2 regions of the Vibrio sp. 2134-1 genome follow, and region 2 is predicted to be linked to the other one. Evidence: predicted binding sites of a transcription regulator. Region 2 holds the regulator's gene; the other holds the start of a gene.
The links. Region 2 encodes CRP, which controls carbon source genes, mostly activating them, when cyclic AMP is high. Its sites were predicted from a motif close to TGTGANNNNNNTCACA; they were not measured.

Region 1: a site for CRP is predicted at 1,610-1,625, ahead of gltB (glutamate synthase large subunit). Genes of this name have one in related genera too.

The regions. Positions count from the first base shown of each region.
Region 1 is NZ_JAWOUS010000005.1:221,001-224,428, reverse strand. It holds gene R7R78_RS08885 (GGDEF domain-containing protein) at 1-335, opposite strand, end outside; gene R7R78_RS08880 (TIGR01212 family radical SAM protein) at 371-1,330, opposite strand; gene gltB (glutamate synthase large subunit) at 1,882-3,428, shown strand, end outside.
Region 2 is NZ_JAWOUS010000025.1:29,635-33,062, reverse strand. It holds gene R7R78_RS20850 (YheU family protein) at 1-73, shown strand, start outside; gene R7R78_RS20845 (phosphoribulokinase) at 199-1,068, shown strand; gene crp (cAMP-activated global transcriptional regulator CRP) at 1,309-1,941, shown strand; gene R7R78_RS20835 (DUF1338 domain-containing protein) at 2,078-2,869, opposite strand; gene astD (succinylglutamate-semialdehyde dehydrogenase) at 3,118-3,428, opposite strand, start outside.

The sequences.
Region 1 (3,428 bases), on a different contig from region 2:
CGCCAGTCAAAAGCCTGCTGACGAAAATGACGACTAGAGAAGCGATCGAGAAACTGCTCAAGCTCATGAATATCGAATAAAGCAGGATACAAATACCCCGTTCCCAAAGAGCGAATGCCTAACAACTGCATCGCAGCCTGGTTAGATAGCAAGAGCTGAGCATGGCTAGTGTCCACCACTATGACTGGATAGGGAGAATCCGTTACTAGTTGCTTAAGTGATGTCTGAAAGTGCAAATAGATCAGTGCTAACGCGCACACGCCTGCGATTAACAACAAGACGACATAGCCATAACCGCCTTGACCACCCCAAAGCCAATTGAGTAACTGATCCATCGTTTAAACCTTCAAAGAACACTGGTTAAAATATATCAGTTATTTATTGAGCGATCTGCTATTAATTCCGGTTTAGTATAGATAAAGGTATTCCCCGTAAGACTCCCTTGAGCACCATGAGCACTGAGATCTCGACCAATTTCCGTCATCGCTAGCCAACGGTTTTCACACCACAGAGGCGATAATAACGTGGGCCTCCTGGCTGCTGATGAAACGCGATGATAAATCACATCTGGTGGTGTCATACGAATCATTTCACTGGCGATCGCAACATATTCTTCTAATTCAGGGGCTTCTAGCTTTCCAGCACGCCAAGCTTTCGCCATGGTGCTACCTTCGACAATATGCAAGCCATGTAACTTGATGCCATCCGTTCCCACGGCCAACACTTTTTGCAGCGTTTCAATATTTTCGGCGCGGGTTTCTTTGGGTAAACCCACAATTAAGTGAGTACAAACCTTGATTCCGAGTGTTCGCGCACGCTTAGTGATTTCGGCATAACACTCAAAATCATGACCACGGTTGATACGCTTGAGGGTGTCATTGTTGGCAGTTTGAAGACCTAGCTCTAGCCAAATCTCATAACCTTGCTGTACATAGCCCGACAGTAAATCCAATACCGCATCAGGGACGCAATCAGGACGCGTCCCCACACAAAGACCAACCATGTCTGCAGCCTTTAGTGCTTCCTCATACATGTTTTTGAGAACTTGTACTTCTGCATAGGTACTGGTGTAGGCCTGAAAATAAGCGAGATACTTCTTCGCTCTGTGAATTTCACCTGCGCGATCTTTTAACTGTTCGTGAATGCTTTTTATCTGGACTTCTTCATCTGCAAACGAAGCCACATTGCAAAATGTACATCCTCCCCGCCCAATCGTGCCATCGCGGTTAGGGCAACTAAATCCACCGTGCAATGTTAACTTATGAACCTTTTCACCGTATCGACGCTGAAGATCTTGGCCGATTGTATTGACCAACTCATGTAACTGCATAAATTCTCACCAACAATAAATCGTAATCAATCTCACTACGATCTGTGTAAATAAATTACATCCCTGCAAGAAAAAACACACAATATTAATCAATTCAAACACCCATCATGCGGGTCAAAATCAATAAACTTGCATAATTAAAGGCAAAAATCGTTCATGTTGCGTAAATGTTAAACTAAAAATGCATAATTAAACGAAAAAATTGGGTCACAACGCCGACTTTTTCATTGCATTCTGAAGTGACAAAATTGTAGGATACTTACACAACCCCGTTATTTTTGTGACTTTTATTACAAAGCACACTGCGGGATTTGTCGGTGTTATCCCACTCCTACCTATATAAATCACTAGATAGTGATAATAAATAAAGGGATACCACCAAGGATTGTTTTTCTCGCAAAACTTTTCCTGCGAGATACGGAAAGGAATCAAGACCGGTCAACCTAGATCGGTGGCGATAATAAATATAAAGGACAAGACGTAATCAATAGTCTAGGTAGTATTTGCTGCCCGGTACTTTTGCGTCGACATTGAACTGGAAGGATGTATCTATGGTAGATAGAGAGCAAAATCCACAGGGTCTGTACACTCCGGAACTGGAGCATGACGCTTGCGGTATCGGTTTTGTTGCTCACCTTAAAAACCGTAAATCTCATGAAGTAGTGACTCAAGCATTGGATATGCTGGCTCGCATGGAACACCGTGGTGGTCAAGGTTGTGACCCATGCAGCGGTGACGGTGCGGGTATCTTGCTACAAAAACCTCATGAATTCCTATTAGAAGAAGCCGTTAAGCTAGGCATTAAACTGCCTTCGTTTGAAAAGTATGGTGTTGGTGTCGTTCTTTTCCCGAAAGACGAATACAAACGCGAGCAATGCCGTGACATTCTAGAACGTAATGCACAGCGTCTAGATCTTGAAGTTATCGGCTACCGCGTTTTACCAACCGATAACTCAATGATCGGTGCAGACCCACTAAGCACAGAGCCTCAGTTTGAGCATGTGTTTATCTCTGGTGGCCCTGGCATCACACCTGAAGAACTAGAACGCAAACTGTACGTACTTCGTAACTATACTGTACGTGTTTGCCTAGAAAGCGTTTCGAACATTGGTGACGACTTCTACATTAACTCCATGTCTTACAAGACATTGGTGTACAAAGGTCAGTTAACGACCGAGCAAGTACCTCAGTACTTCCTTGATCTACAAAACCCGACCATGGTGACTGCACTGGCACTGGTACACTCTCGTTTCTCTACCAATACCTTCCCGAAATGGCGTCTTGCACAGCCTTTCCGTTACATTGCCCACAACGGTGAAATCAATACAGTTCGCGGTAACTTGAACTGGATGAAAGCCCGTGAAGCAATCCTAGAATCAGACCTGTTTACTCAGGCTGAAATCGACATGCTTCTTCCAATCTGTCAGGAAGGCAGCTCGGATTCATCTAACTTCGATATGGCACTTGAGCTCCTAGTTCTGTCTGGTCGCAGCCTGCCACACGCATTGATGATGATGATTCCGGAAGCATGGCAAGAAAACAAAAACATGGATCCTAAGCGTCGCGCGTTCTATCAGTACCATGCGAACATCATGGAACCATGGGATGGCCCGGCTTCCGTATGTTTTACTGATGGTGTTCAAGTTGGTGCGACACTAGACCGTAACGGTTTGCGCCCTTCTCGCTACACAGTGACCAAAGATAACTTCCTAGTGATGGCATCTGAATCTGGTGTTGTGGATATAGAACCAGAAAACGTTGAGTTCCGTGGTCGCCTACAACCAGGTCGTATCTTCGTTGCAGACCTAGAGCAAGGTCGCATCATCTCCGATGAAGAAGTGAAAGACACCATTGCAACAGCGCAGCCTTACGAGAAGTGGGTAGAAGAAAACCTACTGAGCTTGAAGAAGCTGCCAGATGCGAGCAACCAGTTCAGCCAACCTAAGCCAGAACACCTTCTACACCGCCAACAAGCGTTTGGCGTAAGCACTGAAGAAGTGAACGAAATCATCGTTCCAATGGCGAATGACGCGAAAGAACCATTATCAGCAATGGGTGCCGACTGGCCTCTTGCGGTTCTATCTCATCAGTCTCAACA
Region 2 (3,428 bases):
AAAAGGTGAAGCGGTTATCGTGTTCTCTGAGCTACACGAAACCGTCGATATTCAACATAAAACAAAATTTTAGACCCTTCACATTTTACCGTATCCCACTCGATGACAAGGTATTGTTACGTGCTATAGTGGGATATCGACCGTGCAGTAGTAACTCTACTGCACATTACAGGTAAGTAATTTTCGACAAGGTTTGTCATGTCAGCTAAACACCCAATTATTGCGGTTACTGGTTCGTCCGGTGCCGGCACGACCACTACATCTGAAGCCTTCCGTAAAATGTTCAATATGATGAACGTTAAACCCGCATGGGTTGAAGGCGATAGCTTCCATCGCTTTACTCGCCCAGAAATGGACATCGAAATTCGCAAAGCCCGCGAGCAAGGTCGACACATTAGCTACTTTGGCCCACAAGCTAATGACTTCCCGGGATTAGAAGAGTTTTTCCGTAAGTTCGGGCATGATGGTACTGGCAGCGTGCGCCGTTATCTGCACACGTTTGACGAAGCGGTTCCCTACAATCAAATGCCAGGCACGTTTACACCGTGGCAAGACTTACCCGAAAACAGCGACGTGCTGTTTTATGAAGGGTTACATGGTGGCGTGGTCGATGGCGATGTTAATGTTGCTCAACATGTGGATTTCTTAATTGGTATGGTGCCGATTGTGAACTTAGAGTGGATCCAAAAATTCGTACGTGACACTCGCGATCGCGGCCATTCGCGTGAAGCGGTAATGGACTCAATCGTGCGATCCATGGACGATTACCTCAACTATATCACTCCGCAGTTTTCTCGTACTCACATCAACTTCCAGCGCGTACCGACCGTTGATACTTCCAACCCACTTAATGCAAAAGGCATCCCTAGTTTGGATGAGAGTTTTGTGGTGATTCGCCTACGCGGTATCAAGAATGTCGACTTCCCATATCTGCTGGCCATGATTGATGGCTCATTCATGTCACGCCACAACACGATTGTCGTACCCGGCGGTAAGATGAGCTTTGCAATGGAGCTCATAGTTCGGCCTATCCTACAACAGCTCATCGAAACAGGGAAAATTGGCTAAAAACCTGCCTGCGAAGATGTTTACTTTTCATACCGTGATCATGTGCACAGTTTTGCTTACAAAATCTCAATCATGGCACGATTAAAATCAAGAAATCGTTTTCGAAAAAGGATACTATTTCTTACCGAAACACAAGAGAGCTTGCAGCATATAAAAAGTGCTCTTATTCTAGTAGGCCTAATTCAGGCTTAGCTAAAATATGGATAGCGCAAGCGTACCCTGCAGAGGAAGTGAGATATTATGGTTCTAGGTAAACCTCAAACCGACCCAACATTAGAGTGGTTTCTTTCACACTGTCATATTCATAAGTACCCTTCAAAGAGCACGCTAATTCACGCGGGCGAAAAGGCAGAAACTTTGTACTACATCGTTAAAGGTTCTGTTGCGGTTCTTATCAAAGACGAAGAAGGTAAGGAGATGATCCTTTCTTACCTAAACCAAGGAGACTTTATTGGTGAACTTGGTCTATTCGAGGAAGACCAAGAGCGCACAGCTTGGGTTCGTGCTAAATCTCCTTGTGAAGTTGCTGAAATTTCTTTCAAGAAGTTCCGTCAGCTTATCCAAGTAAACCCAGACATCCTAATGCGTCTTTCTGCGCAGATGGCTCGTCGTCTTCAAGTAACTAGCCAAAAAGTGGGTGACCTGGCGTTCCTAGACGTAACTGGTCGTATCGCTCAGACGCTTCTGAACCTTGCAAAACAACCAGACGCAATGACTCACCCAGACGGCATGCAAATCAAGATCACTCGTCAAGAAATCGGTCAAATTGTTGGCTGTTCTCGTGAGACAGTAGGTCGTATCTTGAAGATGCTAGAAGAGCAGAACCTAATCTCTGCTCACGGTAAAACCATCGTGGTTTACGGTACTCGTTAATCTCGAACTAGAGTGACACGAACAAAATTATAAAAGCCACCAATGGCAACATTGGTGGCTTTTTATTTACTCATGACCAAATGAGATAGGGTGCAGCGAACACTAATGAGTAAGCTTAACAGGTTAACCCTAAAACTTAGCCATTCGTACTTTCAAAGATTTTGTCAGCTGAAGCGGCCACGAAACCTGGGTACAAATCACCATTTTCCATCGGATAGCGCTTAGCAAATTCATAAAACCCGCCAGGGATAATTTCAGTGCCTTCGCTAAAACGAACCGCTACTTTATCTGCCATGGTCGATGACTGCTCTAGCAACACCTCAGGAGTGCCCTTCACTTCACCACCATTTTCATTAATGGTAAACCCAGCGGTACGCAGATGATCGTTTACCTGCTTCACTTCTTCATATTCATTGAGCTGGTTAACGCTCACCGTGAAGTGGTTTGCTCCGTAACCATGCGCCGCAAGCCAAGATGCGTACTCACTTTCTTTAGCCAACGTTTGGTAATCAGCAAAGCTTAAATCCCACAAGCGTCCACCATGTAAGAATGCGCTATCTTTCAGCTTGTCAGCATCGATTTGTGCCACCAAATTTTTCACAATCTCTTGTAGCTCAGGCGAGCACTCTTCAACTTTTAGCTCACTAATAAATACTTTAGGTTGCTTCGGATCTGGGTGCTCATAGTGCTTAGCAACCAGCTTTTTGCTTTCGAAAATGTAATCACCACACGCCTTGTAACCAATAGCTACAAATGGCTTAGCTAGAGTTTCAATACCAAGAGGCGCGATATTGAAGGTACGTAAAGCTATATGATCATTAATCAGAGGCTCATCTTCTTGAAGCAGCTGATGCACTTTAGCAGCCGAAGGGCAAAGACGTTGAATGTAATCTTGCCATAGCGATTCAAATAACACATCGGGCGTCATAACGACTCCTTGTTACGAGATGTAGAGTTTAAAGGTAAGCGGAAGTTGGCTGCTCGTTCACAACAAAAGTTGTCCAGAATAATGAACGAGCAACCATCAACCTGTGACGGTAAATGCCAGTCAGTCAACACGCTTTTCCGAGTCTTTGCTCACTTTTCGTGTTCTGCCAACGATCACTACAACCCATACCTAAATGATGCGCCGGCAAGGTGAGCCGCAATGCATAGTTGCGACTCTATTATTAAAACTTATAGCGCTACACCTGGACTCAATGTTGCAGGCAAGACAGTCTCTTGACCTTCCATTGATGCCATTGGGTACGCACAGTAATCTGCTGCGTAGTAAGCGCTTGGGCGCAAGTTACCCGACGCCCCCGGACCACCAAATGGCGCATCACCGCTTGCCCCAGTAAGCTGGCGGTTACGGTTCACGATTCCTGCACGAATGTGGTCAACGAAGTATTCCCATTCTTGGTCGTCGGTTGAAACCAAACCAGCAGATAAGCCAAAGCGCGTATCGTTTGCTAGCGCCACGGCTTTGTCTAATCCTTCGTAGCGCA